Regions from separate parts of the Streptomyces sp. CA-181903 genome, predicted to be linked through region 2. Evidence: riboswitches for the same ligand, from Rfam matches in the RefSeq annotation. Region 2 holds a riboswitch; the other holds the start of a gene.
What was found. Region 2 has a riboswitch for glycine ahead of gcvT (glycine cleavage system aminomethyltransferase GcvT). Riboswitches for the same ligand answer to the same signal wherever they lie in the genome.
Positions count from the first base shown of each region.

Region 1: another riboswitch for glycine. It lies ahead of gcvP (aminomethyl-transferring glycine dehydrogenase); the one in region 2 lies ahead of gcvT (glycine cleavage system aminomethyltransferase GcvT).

Region 1 is NZ_JBNJLY010000001.1:1,012,857-1,021,563, forward strand. It holds gene ACQEVS_RS04315 (CPBP family intramembrane glutamic endopeptidase) at 1-378, opposite strand, end outside; gene ACQEVS_RS04320 (glutamate--cysteine ligase) at 786-2,282, opposite strand; partial or broken gene ACQEVS_RS04325 (hypothetical protein) at 2,762-3,345, shown strand; gene ACQEVS_RS04330 (DUF5999 family protein) at 3,675-3,881, shown strand; gene gcvP (aminomethyl-transferring glycine dehydrogenase) at 3,997-6,882, opposite strand; glycine riboswitch at 7,073-7,194, opposite strand; gene ACQEVS_RS04340 (PRC-barrel domain-containing protein) at 7,386-7,766, shown strand; gene ACQEVS_RS04345 (DNA polymerase IV) at 7,921-8,707, opposite strand, start outside.
Region 2 is NZ_JBNJLY010000001.1:5,272,805-5,281,511, reverse strand. It holds gene ACQEVS_RS23655 (AAA family ATPase) at 1-825, opposite strand, end outside; glycine riboswitch at 1,044-1,162, shown strand; gene gcvT (glycine cleavage system aminomethyltransferase GcvT) at 1,321-2,472, shown strand; gene gcvH (glycine cleavage system protein GcvH) at 2,558-2,935, shown strand; gene glyA (serine hydroxymethyltransferase) at 2,991-4,253, shown strand; gene ACQEVS_RS23635 (L-serine ammonia-lyase) at 4,383-5,765, shown strand; gene ACQEVS_RS23630 (hypothetical protein) at 5,826-6,938, opposite strand; gene ACQEVS_RS23625 (phytanoyl-CoA dioxygenase family protein) at 6,935-7,843, opposite strand; partial or broken gene ACQEVS_RS23620 (lasso peptide biosynthesis B2 protein) at 7,941-8,306, opposite strand; gene ACQEVS_RS23615 (lasso peptide biosynthesis PqqD family chaperone) at 8,320-8,571, opposite strand; gene ACQEVS_RS23610 (asparagine synthase-related protein) at 8,565-8,707, opposite strand, start outside.

The DNA of each region.
Region 1 (8,707 bases), 4.3 Mb from region 2:
CCCCAGGTAGAGCAGCAGCCCGGTGCCGCCCACGACGGCGGCGACGGCCGTGCCGCGCGCCAGGTCGGAGCCGGGGCGGCGGCGGTCGAAGCCGATCGACCGCAGCCCGGCGCCCTCCCGCGACAGCAGATGGGCGACGAGGAGGACGGGCACCAGCGCGGTCGCGATGCCGAAGAGCTGCCAGGCCAGGTCCAGCCAGGGCCGGCCGGGCGCGTGGGAGGTGTTGAGCCGGGCCGCCTGGTCCTTGAGCCCGCCCGGCCGGGTGAGCGCGCCGATGAAGCTGATCAGCGCCGAGACCCCGCTGGCGCCCAGGGAGAGGGCCAGGACGAGGACGGTCTCGGTGCGCAGCGTCCGCCGCGACGGTACGGGGACGGGCACGGCGCCCGGTCCGGACGTCCCGGCCGGGACGTCCGGACGCTCGTCAGCGTCACGCAACCCCGCGTCACGGGCCTCCGCGTCACGGGCCTCCGCGTCACGGGCGTCGTCCCGTCGCGTCGCTCTGTTCACTCGTGGTCCACTCCTGCCTGCGCCCCTCGCCGTACCGCCCGCGCGGCGAAGCACACGGCCGGTACGGGGTGTCCTTACGCGGCGGTGACCGCCACCGCATCGTCCCAGCTTGCCCGATGCCCGCGGGCCCGGACCACAGAGGGACTCTTCGCGCGAGGCCGCGAGGCCGCGAGGCCGCGAGGCCGCGAGGCCGCGAGGCCGCGAGGCCGCGAGGCCGCGAGGCCGCGAGGCCGCGAGGCCGCGAGGCCGCGAGGCCGCGAAGTGGCGAAGCCACGAAGTCAGGCGATCCCTGCCGGCCAGGTATGCACCGGCTCCCCGGTCGCCATCAGCTCGCAGTAGCGCCGCGTGGTGGCGGCCAGCGCGGCGTGCCGGTCCAGGCCGCGGTCCCGTGCCGCGTGGTAGGTGGCGGCCTGCCAGGAGGCCCCGTTGGCGCGCCGCCGGCAGCGGCCCTCGATGACGCCGAGGTAGCGGTCGCGGTCGGCGGGTTCGACTCCCCAGGCGTCGAGGCCGGCGGCGGCGAGCGGCAGCAGTTCGTCGCGGACCAGCCGGACGGCGGGCACCTGGGCCACGCCTCCGTTGCGCCCCTTGGGCCAGCGCAGCACGGCGTCGATGCCGTGCCGGCAGGCGGCGTCGAAGTTGTCGGCCGCGGCGGCGAACGGCAGCCGCGTCCACACCGGGCGCGGCTCCTCCGCGAGGGCCCGGACGAGTCCGTAGTAGAACGCCGTGTTGGCCAGCACGTCGGTGACGGTCGGGCCGGCGGGCAGGACGCGGTTCTCCACCCGCAGGTGCGGGACGCCGTCGGCGATGCCGTAGACGGGCCGGTTCCAGCGGTAGACGGTGCCGTTGTGCAGGACGAGTTCGTCCAGTAGCGGCACCCCGCCCGCGTCCAGCACCCGCAGGGGGTCCTCGTCGCCGCTGATGGGGAGCAGCGGGGGGAAGAAGCGGAGGTTCTCCTCGAAGAGTTCGTACGCCGAGTCGATCCACCGCTCCCCGAACCAGGTGCGCGGCCGTACGCCCTGCGCCTGCAGTTCGGGCGGGCGGGTGTCGGTGGACTGGACGAACAGCGGCGGCCGGCTCTCGCGCCACAGCTCGCGGCCGAAGAGGAAAGGGGAGTTGGCACCCACCGCGATCTGTGCGGCGGCCACCGCCTGGGCCGCGTTCCAGACGGCGGCGAACCGGCCGGGGGTGACCTGGAGGTGCAGTTGCACCGAAGTGCAGGCGGCCTCCGGACAGATGGACCGCGCGGTGCAGGTCAGCCGTTCGACGCCGTCGATGTCGATGCGGACGTCCTCGCCGCGGGCCGCCATCACCTGCTCGTTGAGGAGCGCGTAACGGTCGGCGGCGGAGAAGTTGTCGGGGACCAGGTCGGACTGGCCGAGCGTCGGGAGAATGCCGATCATCACTATTCGGGAGCCCACTTCCCGGGCTTTCCGGTCGGCATAGGAGAGACCGGTGCGCAGCTCCTCGGCGAGTTGGTCGAGAACGCGTCCCGACAACCGGTGCGGAACAATGTTCACTTCCAGGTTGAATTGACCGAGTTCCGTCTGGAAATCGTGGCTCGCGATACGCTCCAGCACCTTGGCATTCATCATGCTCGGCATACCGTCGGGGCCCGCGAGATTCAACTCGATCTCCAGCCCCATAAGGTTCCGGGGCCGGTCGAAACGCTTCTCCTCCAGTAACCTCCCCAGCCCTTCCAGGCACTGCCGGAGCTTGTCCCGGTGCCGCTGCCGGTCGTCCAGCCCGAACTCCACGGCGGCGACCTTCTCACCCATGGACGCGTCCTCCTCCAGCGGTCGCCCTCGGCGCCGGCCCGTTCCCGTCACGGTCGATGATGCCCAGACGAGGCGATCGAAACGCCTCACCCCGTACCCGTATAACCGGTAGGCTGGCAACCAAGCGCACTCCGGCACATTCCGATGGCATGACGGCAGCTCATGGCATGTCGCATTGCGCTGGTGATAAACGCCGACGAGTTTCGGCCGACCGTTCCCGGGAAAGAAACCGAGGTCAGGTGTGCGCGACCGGGAACGAAAACACCGAAAACGCCCCCGCAGGCGGCCCTGATTTCCTCTTGCCGGAAATACCGGCGACAGCTAGCCGAAACATCCCGTGAACATGTGTCGTATAAACTCGGAGTGAGGCAGAGAGTAGGCGCCCCGGCAGTCGGTCCCGGCCCCCCTCTGACCCCGCACACCGACAGCGTCGTCACCTGCCAGCACCTGCGTGTCTCCGAAGTGAGAGGCGACCCATCATGCCGCTGCACATCCCCCTGCCCCCGCGCCTGCCCTCCGTAGCGTCCGCACCGCCCTCGGCTCCCCCACCGCGGTCCGGGAGACCCGCACCCCGTCCCTGAAGGCCGCCCAGGGAGCGCTCGCCTGCGAACTCCCGCTCCCCGTCCACGTCCTGGAGCAGCACCCCCCGGCCGGCGCCGCTCCCCGCACCCGGCTCACCGGCTGGCGCTTCCTGATCAAGGAGGACGAGCGCGCCATCGCCGCGGGCGAGGCCCGGCCGACCGCCGACGGCTGGACGTTCTCGCACTTCTTCGAGGGACCGTACGTCGTCTCCACCGAACTCGCCCTGCGGCAGGCCGAGTCGCTGTCGACGCCGTACCAGCCGCGACTGCTGACCGTGCCCGGCCTCTACATGCTCACCTTGTGGCTGCACGGCGACATCACGGCCGACGCCGAATCCGGCCTGCCCGCCCCCGGCGACCTGCTGGTGCCGCTCGCCCCCGCGCCGCCCGGCATCGCCGCCCACCGCCCGCACCGCTTCGCCGACCTGCTCCCGGTGCTCACCCTCCGGCTGACCACCGCACCGATGCTGAAGACCGCGTGACGCGTCCGACGGCGCCCCGCGACCACCCCGGTCGCGGGGCGCCGCGCCGTTTCCCGCCCCTCCCGGCCTTCCCGCCCCGATGTCACCCACACGGCTCAGCGCACGGAGGTCGACCCGAATCGACCGAAGGGGCAGACTTGTTGACAGCAACCGTCCGCATGGGTGACGCGTCTTCCTCCACAGCGGACCGCTGCAACGAAATCCCTGCGAAATCACGCCCGTAGGGCAACACTGGGACCGACAGACCACATCGTCACGGGGGCGGCATGACCACCGCATCGAGCCGCAGCACAGCGACAGCAGAGACATCCCAGCGAAAGAACCCTCCCATGTGTCAGCACCATCCCGCGTGCCCGTCAGCCGATTCCGCCGACCGGGAAGCCGCCCACCTCGTGGCGCACTTCCCCCAGCAGGGCTGGAGCCTGCTGTGCAACGGCGTCCTCTGCTTCGAGGACACCGGCGAACTGCTGCCGGACGGGCAGATCATCGCCCCGCACCGGCCGCTCGGCGTCGAGCATGTGGTGACGGCGGCCTGACCGTCAGCCGGCACCAAGCGCCACGCACGCACCACGCGCACCACGTACGACGCGACGAAAGGGCCGGCCCGGCGTTCCCGCCGGACCGGCCCTCCCCGTGTGACGGGCCTGCCGCCTAGCCCTCGTACTCGTCCAGCGGCGGGCAGGAGCAGACGAGGTTGCGGTCACCGAACGCACCGTCGACCCGGCGCACCGGCGGCCAGTACTTGTCGGCCGCGGAGACGCCGCCCGGGAAGACCGCCGTCTCCCGGTCGTACGGGTGCTCCCACGCGCCGGCGATCGACGCGGCGGTGTGCGGGGCGTTGCGCAGCGGGTTGTCGTCCTTGTCCCACTCGCCGGAGCCGACCTTCTCGATCTCCGCGCGGATCGCGATCATCGCCTCGCAGAAACGGTCGAGTTCGCCGAGGTCCTCGCTCTCGGTGGGCTCGATCATCAGCGTGCCGGCCACCGGGAACGACATCGTCGGGGCGTGGAAGCCGTAGTCGATCAGTCGCTTGGCCACGTCGTCGACGGTGACGCCGGTCGCCTTGGTGAGCGGCCGGAGGTCCACGATGCACTCGTGGGCGACGAGGCCGTTGGGACCGGTGTAGAGCACCGGGTAGTGCGGTTCCAGGCGCTTGGCGATGTAGTTGGCGCTCAGCACCGCCACCTGCGTCGCGGCCTTGAGTCCCTCGCCGCCCATCAGCCGGACGTACGCCCAGGAGATCGGCAGGATGCCGGCCGAGCCCCACGGCGCCGCCGAGATCGGGCCGACCCCGGTCTCCGGGCCCGCAGCGGGCTGGAGCGGGTGGTTGGGCAGGTACGGCGCGAGGTGGGCGCGGACGCCGACGGGACCGACGCCCGGACCGCCGCCACCGTGCGGGATGCAGAAGGTCTTGTGCAGGTTCAGGTGCGAGACGTCGCCCCCGAACTCGCCCGGCTTCGCCACGCCCACCAGGGCGTTGAGGTTGGCGCCGTCCACGTACACCTGGCCGCCGGCCTCGTGGACGAGGGCGCAGATCTCGCTGATGTGCTCCTCGAACACCCCGTGCGTGGACGGGTAGGTGACCATGAGGACGGCCAGCTCGTCGCGGTGCTTCTCGATCTTGGCGCGCAGGTCGTCGGCGTCGACCTCGCCGTCCTCGCCCGTCTTCACCACGACGACGCGCATGCCGGCCATCACGGCGCTGGCCGCGTTGGTGCCGTGCGCGGAGGACGGGATGAGGCACACGGTCCGCTGCTCGTCGCCGTTGGCGCGGTGGAAGGCGCGGACGGCCAGCAGGCCGGCCAGCTCGCCCTGCGACCCGGCGTTGGGCTGGAGCGAGACCTTGTCGTAGCCGGTGACCTCGGCCAGCCGCTCCTCCAGCTCACGGATGAGCGTGAGGTAGCCCTCCGCCTGCTCCGCCGGGGCGAACGGGTGCAGCGCCCCGAACTCCGGCCAGGTGACCGGCTCCATCTCGGTCGTCGCGTTGAGCTTCATGGTGCACGAACCCAGCGGGATCATGCCCCGGTCCAGCGCGTAGTCCCGGTCGGCGAGGCGGCGCAGGTAGCGCAGCATCGCGGTCTCGGAGCGGTGCTGGTGGAAGACCGGGTGGGTGAGGAAGTCGGAGCGGCGCAGCAGCCCCTCGGGGAGCGCGTCGGCGGTACCGGCGTCCAGCGCCTCGACGTCGGCGTCCACCCCGAACGCGGCCCAGACGGCGGCCAGGTGCTCACGGGTGGTGGTCTCGTCGCAGGCGATGCCGACGGTGTCGGCGTCCGTCCGGCGCAGGTTGACGCCCCGCTCCAAGGCGGCGGCGACGATCTCGTCCGCCCGGCCCGGCACCCGCGCGGTGACGGTGTCGAAGTACGCGCCGTGCACGACCTCGACGCCGCCGGCCCGCAGCCCCTCGGCGAGCAGCGTGGCGTACCGGTGGACGCGGCGGGCGATGCCCGTCAGCCCGTCGGGCCCGTGGTAGACGGCGTACATCCCGGCCATGACGGCCAGCAGGACCTGCGCGGTGCAGATGTTGCTGGTGGCCTTCTCGCGGCGGATGTGCTGCTCGCGGGTCTGGAGGGCCAGGCGGTACGCCTTGTCGCCGTCCGCGTCGACGGAGACACCGACGAGGCGGCCCGGCAGGCTGCGCGCGTACTGCTCACGGACGGCCATGTAGCCGGCGTGCGGCCCGCCGAAGCCCATCGGCACACCGAACCGCTGGCTGGTACCGACGGCGATGTCGGCGCCCAGCTCGCCGGGCGGCGTGAGCAGCGTCAGCGCCAGCAGGTCGGCGGCGACGGTGACGATCGCACCCAGCTCGTGCGCCCGCTCGATGACCGGCCGCGGGTCGCGGACGGCACCGGAGGCACCCGGGTACTGGAGCAGCACACCGAAGACGCCGCGCTCGGCGATCTCGTCCGGGATGCCGGCCGAGAGATCGGCGACGACGACCTCGACACCGGTCGGCTCGGCACGCGTCTCGATGACGGCCACGGTCTGCGGCAGCGCGTCGGCGTCGACGAGGAACACCCCGTCCTTCACCTTGCCCACGCGCCGCGCGAGCGCCATCGCCTCGGCGGCTGCGGTGCCCTCGTCGAGCAGGGACGCGCCGGAGGTGGGCAGCCCGGTGAGATCGGCGACGACGGTCTGGAAGTTCAGCAGGGCCTCCAGCCGGCCCTGGGAGATCTCCGGCTGGTACGGGGTGTACGCCGTGTACCAGGCGGGGTTCTCCATGACGTTGCGGAGGATCACCGGCGGGGTGAACGTGCCGTGGTAGCCGAGCCCGATCATGGGCACGAGCACCTGGTTGCGGTCCGCGAGACCGCGCAGTTCGGCGATCACCTCGGCCTCGCCGCGGGGCGCGGGCAGCCGGAGCGCCTCGGCGCTCTTGATCACGTCCGGCACGGCGGCGGCGGTGAGTTCGTCCAGCGAGCCGAAGCCGACATGGGCGAGCATCTTCGCCTGAGCCTCGCTGTCGGGGCCTATGTGGCGGCCGGCGAAGGGAGTGCCGCGCTCCAGGTCGGAGAGGGCGATGCGGTGGGCGGTCATCTGCGGGGGCCTCCTGGTCATTGCGACCTGCGAGGGGTACCACGGCGCGGGTACCCGGACGGCCTCCCCCTCTGTCATCTCGACCTGAGAGCTTCACCGGGCCCTTGTGACGCGACCCGGCTTTCACCGTCGGTGAGGAGGGGCTCGGCGTGGTGCCCGGTCCGGTGCCCGCCCTGCTTTCCAGAGTGACCTCGTCCGCGCGGTACGTGTGCCTGAGAGATTCCGGGGAGGATTTGCTCCTTCGGCGCCCCCGTCGAATCCGTCGGGGCCAATGCCCGTCCGGCTTCTGGGGGACTCTCCCGCGCGGGGTCCACAGCCAATCGCCAGCCTACCAGCGGCAATGCCGACGGCGGATCTCTCCGAGCGGTGCTTTTCCGCACGCTCCCCCATTACTCCTGATTGGCGGCTTATCTCGCCACCCGAGGGTTTCCCGAGCTTTGGGGAGGGTCTTCCGGGGAAATTAGGGGACAGAGAGGGGACGGAAGTGACTCCCGGGAGGACAGATGCAGTCGGATATCGATCCTCGGACCCTGATCGGCCGCAAAGCGTACGACCGCGACGGCGCGAAGATCGGCACCGTGGACGAGGTCTACCTCGACGACGCCACCGGCGAACCCGAGTGGGCGGCCGTACGCACCGGCCTGTTCGGCCGCGACGCGTTCGTCCCCCTGGAACCGAGCGAGGTCGTCGACGAGTCCCTGCGCATCCCCTACGACCGAACCCTCATCAGAACGGCCCCCGACCTGGGCGTGGGCCGCCATCTCTCCCCCGAACAGGAACTCCGTCTCTACCACCACTACCGCATGCCCTTGCCGGGCCCGGAAACGCCCGCGGCCGGGACAGGCGGGTGGGAGCGGGACGACGACGAGCCGGGCGGGCACTGACCGAAGTGCCCCGCGGCCTCCGGGTCGGGCGGGCCGCCACGGCCCGTCCGGCCCGAGGACGCGCACCGCAGGCGCGTTGGGGGGCGGGGGCCCGCCCCCCGCAAGAAACGGTGAAAGGGAGGGACCGGGGCGCTCCAAGCGCGGCAGCGCGCCCTCACCGCCCCGACGCGGCGGCCACGCCACCGGCCGGCGCCCCCTCCCCCACCGCCGGCCGTATCAGCGGCACCGGCTCCGCCGGCTCCAGATCAGGGTCGTCGACGGTGAACGTCCGCACCCGCCCCGGAGCCACCGACCAGGGCTCCTCGAACCGCACGGTGACCCGCCCGAGTCCGCTCCCCTGCACCCATCCCCGGCCGAGCTCCCGATGCACCACGTCCAGCCCTGGCAGCCACCGCCGGGCCGGCGACGCGTCGTCGTCAGCCCGCGCCTCGGGCGCCCCCTCGGCATCCGGGAGTCCTCCATCACCCGCAGCCGCCTCCGCGGCCAACGCCTGCGCCTGCGCCTGCGCGAACAAATCCTCCTGCGTGTAATCCGCGAGCCCGCTCACCCCCACCCCCAACAGCCGCACCCCCGCCGTAGTGTCAACCCCCTCCAGCAACCGGGCAGCCGCCTCCCGAACCACGGCCGGGTCGTCCGTGGGCCCCCGGAGCGTCTCGGAGCGTGTCAGCGTCGAGAAGTCGTAGCGCCGCACCTTGATGACGACCGTCCGCCCCGACCGCCCGGCCGCACGCAGCCGCCGGACGCAGCGGTCGGCGAGACGCGCGAGCTCCAGCTGCACACGCGTCCGGTCGGTCAGGTCCTCGGCGAAGGTGTCCTCCACGGAGACGGACTTCGCGTCCCGCTCGGCCACGACGGGCCGGTCGTCACGGCCCGTCGCCAGGGCGTACAGCCCGGCCCCGTGCGCCTTGCCCAGCAGCCGCACCAGTTCCGCCTCCCCCGCC
Region 2 (8,707 bases):
GTTCTCCCCACGATCTCGTCGCGCTCGCACCCGCACCTTAACGGCCGACTCCCCGTCAGGGGGCGGGAGGGGCGTACCGGCCGGGCGAGGAGGCGGCCGCCGCGCGAGGGGGGCGGCGGGGGCGGGCTCGGTGACGGGCGGTCCCGCCGCGCCCGGCCCCGCGAAGGTGATCGTCCGCAGGGCCGCCGCGGCCGGGCGGTCGAGCAGGAACACGCTCGCCGCGCCCTTCGGCGAGCGGCCCGCCGCCGTCGCCGCGACCAGCCGCTCCATGGCGCGGCGGTGGCGCCCGAACGCGGCCCGGGAGACCGTCCGTCCCCGGGCCCGCTGCCCGGCGAGCGCGGTCCCGGGCTCGACGGCGAGCAACAGGACGTGCAGCGCGGTCCCGCGCCGGCGCGCCTCGCGGGCCAGCAGCCGGCGGACCCAGGCTCGCTGCCCGCAGTCGTGCACGACGAGGCTCGCGCCGGAGCGCAGGGCGCGCCACAGGCGGGCGTAGTGCGCGAGGCGCGCGAGGGGGCGGTAGGCGCCGTACGGGAGCCGTACGGGCAGGGCGCGCAGCCGGCGCTCCAGGCGGGCCCGGGAATCCTGCGAGTCGACGCGGCGCACGGGGTCGCCGCGGCCGTCGAGGGCGGGCACGACCCGTCGCATCAGGGTGGACTTCCCGGCGCCGGGCAGGCCGGAGACGACCAGCAGGTCCCCGGCGCGGCAGCGCAGCTCCGTCACGGCCGGCACCGCCCCGCGCAGGTCGCGCGCCCGCGCCCCGACGGCCCGCTCCGCCCGTGCCGCCCGCGCCGCATCCGCCGCGTCCCTCCGGCCGCCCGTTCGCACCGCTCCCCCGTCCTCGTCCGCCGCCGCGCGGCCCCGCCGCTCCCTCGCCCGGTGCCCACGGTGTACCCCACCCGCATACGGACGGAGTAAAGGAAAAGTAATCCAATGCGATGGGCTCCGAACGGTCCATCGCACGCCCGTACGTGCAATGATGTGCGCGCCAAGAGCACGACCACCTGCGTACACGCGCACCTGCGTACAACTGCATACCGGCCGCTCGAATCCGCGCGGGAGAGTTCCGGCCATGTGCCTGCCGCACCGCGGCACGCCGCATGCCGGGCGCCGAAGGAGCAAGTTCCTCCCTTGAATCTCTCAGGCCCCGTACCGCGCAGGGTGAGGCAGATCTGAAAAGCGGACCGCCCGGCGGTCCCACCCAAGGTGCAAGCCGCGTGCCCTCCGGGGCTCCCGGTGAACCTCTCAGGTTCCGATGACAGATGGGGAGGCCGTCCTTCGACGTCCCCGCGTCCTCGCGACCGCTGCCCGGGAGCCTTGATCATGTCTGCCGCAGAGACCTCACAGCCCTCAGAGACCGCCGCCCCGCGTCGTACCGCGCTCGACGCGCTGCACCGCGCCCTGGGCGCGACGATGACCGACTTCGCCGGCTGGGACATGCCCCTCCGCTACGGGAGCGAGCGCGACGAGCACGTGGCCGTCCGCACCCGCGCCGGTCTGTTCGACCTCTCGCACATGGGCGAGATCACCCTTACGGGTCCGCAGGCCGGCCAGGCCCTGGACCACGCCCTGGTGGGCAACCTCTCCGCGCTGAAGCCCGGCCGTGCCCGCTACACGATGATCTGCGACGAGCGCGGCGGCATCCTGGACGACCTGATCGTCTACCGGCTGGCGGACCAGGAGTACATGGTCGTCGCCAACGCCTCCAACGCCCAGGTCGTGCTGGACGCGCTCACCGAGCGGGCCGCGGGCTTCGAGGCCGAGGTGCGCGACGACCGCGAGAACTACGCGCTGCTCGCCGTCCAGGGCCCGGCCTCCCCCGCCATCCTGAAGTCGGTCACCGACGCCGACCTGGACGGCCTGAAGTACTACGCGGGCCTGCCCGGCACGGTCGCCGGCGTCCCGGCGCTGATCGCCCGCACCGGCTACACCGGCGAGGACGGCTTCGAGCTGTTCGTCGCCCCCGCCGACGCGGAGAAGCTGTGGCAGGCGCTCACCGAGGCGGGCGCGGACGCCGGTCTGGTGCCGTGCGGCCTGTCCTGCCGGGACACGCTCCGCCTGGAGGCGGGCATGCCGCTGTACGGGCACGAGCTGACCACCGCGACCACGCCGTTCGACGCCGGGCTCGGCCGCGTCGTCAAGTTCGACAAGCCCGGCGACTTCGTGGGGCGCGCGGCGCTGGAGGCCGCCGCCGAGCGCGCCGCGGACGCCCCGCCGCGCAAGCTGGTGGGCCTGGTGGCGGCCGGGCGGCGGGTGCCGCGGGCCGGCTACCCGGTGGTGGACGCCGCCTCGGGCGCGGTCATCGGCGAGGTCACCTCGGGCGCCCCCTCCCCCACGCTCGGCAAGCCGATCGCCATCGCCTACGTGGACGCGGCCCACGCCGCCCCCGGCACGGCCGGGGTCGCGGTGGACATCCGCGGCAGCCACGAGCCGTACGAGGTCGTCGCCCTGCCGTTCTACAAGCGGGAGCACTGAGCCCGCCCGCCGTCCCCGCCGTCTTCTGTCTCACCTGTCAAGACCCCTTGCACGAGCATCCATCCGCGTACAGGAGAATCGACCCATGAGCAACCCCCAGCACCTCCGCTACACCAAGGAGCACGAGTGGCTGTCGGCCACGGATGAGAACGGTGTGGCGACGGTGGGTATCACCGAGTTCGCCGCCAACGCGCTCGGCGACGTCGTCTACGCCCAGCTCCCGGCCGTCGGCGACACCATCACCGCAGGCGAGACCTGCGGTGAGCTGGAGTCCACCAAGTCGGTCAGCGACCTCTTCGCCCCCGTCACGGGCGAGGTCGTCGAGGCCAACCAGGACGTCGTGGACGACCCCTCGCTGGTGAACTCCGCCCCCTTCGAGGGCGGCTGGCTGTTCAAGGTGAAGATCACGGACGAGCCGGCGGAGCTGCTGACCGCCGACGCGTACACGGACTTCGCCGGCTGACCCCGCGTCCCGCCTTCCCCCGGCCCCTCCCGGCCCCTCCCGCCAGGAAGAACTCATGTCGCTTCTGAACAGCTCCCTCCATGAGCTCGACCCCGACGTCGCCGCCGCCGTCGACGCCGAACTCCACCGTCAGCAGTCCACGCTGGAAATGATCGCCTCGGAGAACTTCGCTCCGGTCGCGGTCATGGAGGCCCAGGGCTCGGTCCTCACCAACAAGTACGCCGAGGGCTACCCGGGCCGCCGCTACTACGGCGGCTGCGAGCACGTCGACGTCGTCGAGCAGATCGCCATCGACCGGATCAAGGCGCTGTTCGGCGCCGAGGCCGCCAACGTGCAGCCGCACTCGGGCGCCCAGGCCAACGCCGCGGCGATGTTCGCGCTGCTGAAGCCGGGCGACACGATCCTGGGTCTGAACCTCGCCCACGGCGGGCACCTGACCCACGGCATGAAGATCAACTTCTCGGGCAAGCTCTACGACGTGGTCGCCTACCACGTCGACGAGCAGACCAACCTGGTCGACATGGAGGAGGTCGAGCGCCTCGCCAAGGAGCACCGCCCCAAGCTGATCATCGCCGGCTGGTCCGCCTACCCGCGGCAGCTGGACTTCGCGGCCTTCCGCCGGATCGCCGACGAGGTCGGCGCGTACCTGATGGTCGACATGGCCCACTTCGCGGGCCTGGTCGCCGCCGGGCTGCACCCCTCCCCGGTGCCGCACGCGCACGTCGTCACCACCACCACGCACAAGACCCTCGGCGGTCCGCGCGGCGGTGTGATCCTCTCCACGGCCGAGCTCGCCAAGAAGATCAACTCGGCGGTCTTCCCCGGTCAGCAGGGCGGTCCGCTGGAGCACGTGATCGCGGCCAAGGCGGTCTCCTTCAAGGTCGCGGCCAGCGAGGAGTTCAAGGAGCGCCAGCAGCGCACGCTGGAGGGCGCGAAGATCCTGGCCGAGCGCCTGGTCCAGGACGACGTCAAGGAGCACGGCGTCTCCGTCCTGTCCGGCGGCACGGACGTGCACCTGGTCCTCGTCGACCTGCGCCACTCCCAGCTGGACGGCCAGCAGGCCGAGGACCGCCTCCACGAGGTCGGCATCACGGTCAACCGCAACGCCGTCCCGAACGACCCGCGTCCCCCGATGGTCACCTCGGGCCTGCGGATCGGCACCCCGGCGCTGGCCACCCGCGGCTTCACCACCGAGGACTTCCGCGAGGTCGCGGACGTCATCGCGGAGGCCCTGAAGCCCGAGTACGACGCCCCGGCGCTGCGCGCCCGCGTCACCGCGCTGGCGGACAAGCACCCGCTGTACCCCGGCCTGAAGTAGGACCGGACCTCCGGTTTTACCGGGTTGTACGGGGCATCGCGCACACTGGTGGTGAGCGCGGTGCCCCGCACCACGTCACGCACAGCCGTAAACCCCCTCGTACCACCCCCGACCCAAGGAGCTGCCACCGTGGCCATCTCCGTATTCGATCTCTTCTCGATCGGCATAGGCCCGTCCAGCTCCCACACGGTCGGCCCGATGCGCGCCGCCCGGATGTTCGTGGGCCGCCTGAAGAAGGACGGCCTGCTCGCCCAGACCGCCTCGGTGCGCGCGGAGCTCTTCGGCTCCCTCGGCGCCACCGGGCACGGCCACGGGACGCCCAAGGCCGTCCTGCTCGGCCTGGAGGGCCACTCGCCGCGCACCGTCGACGTCGAGATCGCCGACGACGAGGTGGAGCGCATCCGCACCACCAAGCGCCTGCGCCTCCTCGGCACCGAGATCGGCTCGGCCCACGAGATCGACTTCGACGCCTCCACCCAGCTGATCCTGCACCGCCGCCGCGCCCTGCCGTACCACGCCAACGGCATGACCCTCTTCGCCTACGACGAGAGCGGCGCGCCCCTGCTGGAGAAGACCTACTACTCGGTCGGCGGCGGCTTCGTGGTGGACGAGGACGCGGTCGGCGCCGACCGGATCGTCCCCGACGACACCGTCCTGAAGTACCCCTTCCGCACCGGCGACGAGCTGCTGCGGATGTCCCGCGAATCCGGCCTGTCGATCTCCGCGATGATGATGGAGAACGAGAAGGCGTGGCGCACCGAGGACGAGATCCGGGCCGGCCTGCTGGAGATCTGGCGCGTCATGCAGGCGTGCGTCAGCCGCGGCATGTCCCGGGAGGGCATCCTCCCCGGCGGCCTCAAGGTCCGCCGCCGCGCCGCGAGCACGTCGCGCCAGCTGCGTGCCGAGGGCGACGCGCAGGCCCGCGCGATGGAGTGGATCACCGTCTACGCGATGGCGGTCAACGAGGAGAACGCGGCCGGCGGCCGGGTCGTCACCGCGCCCACCAACGGCGCCGCCGGCATCATCCCGGCCGTCCTCCACTACTACATGAACTTCGTGCCCGGCGCGGACGAGGAGGGCGTCGTCCGCTTCCTGCTCGCCGCGGGCGCGATCGGCATGCTCTTCAAGGAGAACGCCTCCATCTCCGGCGCCGAGGTCGGCTGCCAGGGCGAGGTCGGCTCGGCCTGCTCCATGGCCTCCGGCGGCCTCGCCGAGGTCATGGGCGGCTCCCCCGAGCAGGTCGAGAACGCGGCCGAGATCGGCATGGAGCACAACCTCGGCCTCACCTGCGACCCGGTCGGCGGCCTGGTGCAGATCCCCTGCATCGAGCGCAACGGCATGGCCGCGGCGAAGGCCGTCACGGCCGCCCGCATGGCCCTGCGCGGCGACGGCCGGCACCACGTCTCCCTCGACAAGGTCATCAAGACCATGAAGGAGACCGGCGCCGACATGAAGGTCAAGTACAAGGAGACGGCCCGGGGCGGGCTGGCGGTCAACGTCATCGAGTGCTGAGCCCCCGACCTCGCGAGCGCCCCGCCCGGACTCCCGGGCGGGGCGCCGCCGTTGCGGCCGTCAGGCGTGCACCCGCCGGTGTTCGAGCCGGGCCGTCCGGGCCGTCTCGACCGCCGCGGCCGAGACGTAGAGGGTGAGCGCCCGCCCGCCGTGGACCAGCTTGGCCGCCACCCAGTGGAACGGGTTCGCCCGCTCCGGTACGGCGGCGGCGTGGTCGTCCACCAGCCGCCCGACCCCCGCCAGGAGCGCCGGGCCGAGGCTTTCGCGCAGCCTGTCGTGCGGCTCGCGCCGGCGCGGGGCGTACAGGTCGAACGGCAGGTACAGCGTGGCGTCGTCCGGCCGCGTCCCGTCGCGCGACGTCATGCTCCAGCACAGCGTCGGGCGTACCCCGGGCATGTCGAGCGGCTTCGAGCCCGGCGGGGCGGTGTCCGTCACCAGGCCCGTCGCGGCGGCCGCCGCGGCGGGGCCCAACGGGGCCAGGCGGGCTTCGAGTTCGGCGGTCGAGCGTTCCGCGACCGTCGTGTAGAACTTCATCCGGGCGTGCGGGGACTCGTCCACGTCGAGCGCGAAGAAGGCCGGCATCAGGTGGGCCATGCCCCGCGGGTCGTGGCACCGCAGCCAGCTCCACGCGCCGCGCTGCCCGAGCCGGTCGAGCGCCGTCGCGACGGTCTCCCGGCTGCGCTCGGTGCCCGCCGCCAGCGTGTCGAAGTACACCTTGGGGCGCGCGATCCCCGAGGCGCGGACCGAAGCCGCCAGGCACATCCCGAACGCCGCCCGCCCGCTGCGCGGCCGGAACAGACCGGCGACCCGCCGGGCCCGCTCCGGGCGCGCGAGGCCCAGGCGTTCCAGCCCGTCCAGCGTCCGCAGGCCGCGCTCCCAGCTCCCGGCCGCGGAGGCGGGGCCCCGCGCGGGGAGCGGCCGGAAGAAGATCCGGACGTCGGCGCGGTCCCCGTCGAGTACGAGGGAGTACTCGAACGGGGCGGTCGCCACGGCGTCCTGCCGGGTCCCGCCGCCGTCGGTGTCCCGCGAGACCCGGTGCCCCCACCCGTCGAAGAGGTGCCGTACGGATTCCTCGGCCGCCGCGTCGAAACGTCTCCCCAGGCCGAACGCCTCTCCCAGGTAGCGCAGGCCGTCGACGGCCAGTCCGGCGTAGCCGGGCCGCTCGGCCGTCACGGGGCGACCGCGTCGGCGACCCGCGGCAGGTAGGGCTTGGCGTCGATCCCGGGGTACATCCGCTCCAGGTGCGCGATCGTCTCGTCGGTCCAGTAGTCGTCCCCGGGCGGCGGGAAGCCCAGGAGGTGGCGCTGGCGCGGGCTCAGCTCGACCATGAGCTCGTGCTGGGTGTGCCAGTTGGGGTGGGCGGGGCGCATCGACCACAGGTGCTTGTCCGTCCAACGGGCCTGCGCGGCGTGCATGTTGAAGAAGAGCGCCAGCCGCCGCCCGTACCGCCCGTTGTAGGCCGACCCCCGGTGCACGATGTCGCCGACGAACAGCAGGAGCGAGCCGGCCTCGGCTTCCACCGGCCGCTCCCGCTCGTACAGTTCGGGGTAATCCGCTTTGTCGTACGAGCCCTTGCCCGCGTCGGTCAGCAGGGGCAGCCCGAGGTGCGCGGCGCGGTCGACGACGTAGGTGGGCCCGGTGTCCACGGTCACGTCGGTCAGGTAGAGGATGCCGTACACGCGCTGGTAGACGCCGTCCGCCCGCGGGTGCACCAGGCTGCTGGCCGCCCAGGCGTCGTTGTGCAGGGTCTGGTCCCGGCTCTCCCCGTACGCCGTGCCGTACTTGGCCTGGATGAAGGAGCTCGTCAGCCGCAGGTCGGTGGTGCCGAGCAGTTCCTCGACGACGTCGATGACCCGGGGGTCGAGCGCGTGCCGGTTGAGGTCGTTGCTGGTGAAGGGGAACGGGACCGCGTGCTTGAGGCCGTTGACCTCCTCGGGCGTGCTCCCGTTCGCCTCCGGGTCGGGGAAGTAGGTGGCGACCGCGGCCTGCGCCCGTGCGAGGGCCTCGCCGGTCAGGAAGCCGGGCACCAGCGCGTATCCCCGGCCGGCCAGTCGCTCCGCTATGCGCTTGGTGTCCATGGTGTCCGTCCGTCTCGGCTCTCGGTGGGGTGGTCGTGCGGCCTGCCGCTCCGTCCGGTGCGGGGGCCCGGGATACGACGATGTTCTTGTGAAAGGCGTCCAGCCGCAGGGACTCGCCGACCGCCCGGCCCTCGACCTCGATCCAGGCGTGCGCGGCGAAGGGCAGCAGGCTGACGCCGGAGACCCAGTCGGGCCAGCTGCCCCGCAGGCGGGCCAGCAGGGCCGCGGCGATCGACCGCTCCAGGCAGTACGGGCCGGCGGCGCGGCGGCTGACGGAGACGACGTCGGCGCGCGCGGCGAGGGCCTCGGCGCGGGTGGCGGGCCGGGCGCCGCGGCTGAGCAGGCGCAGCACCCGCTCCAGCGCGTGCGGGCTCAGCCGGGTCAGCAGGCGGCTCACCGCGACGGCCAGCACCGGCAGGGGCAGCCGGCGCAGGGGCAGCCGGGCGCGGGGTTCCAGGGTCATGGGGAGTGTCACGTCAGATCAGCACCTTCGCGCGTCGCATGGTGTCGATCAGCCTCGCGACGTCGCCGGGTATCCGGCCGGCCGCCTCCGGGTGGCGTGCGCACAGCTCGCCCACGACCTCGTCCGGTGTGCATCCGGCGGCGAGCATCTCGAAGACCGCCGTCCCGGTCGGGTTGACCCGGAAGTACGTGCCGGACTTCTTGTCCAGGAGAACGGCCGCGTCCTCGGTCTTGGTGAGGACGACGTGCGGGGAGATCTTCAGCATGGTGAGGCCAGTCGTCGGTGGGTGAGGGGGCGTTCGGGCGCCGGAGCGGGCGCCTGCGCGACGGCCCGCATCCAGACCTCGGCGGCGACGGTCGTCTCCAGCGCGTTGGTCTCGTACTCGGGACGCATGGTGTCCC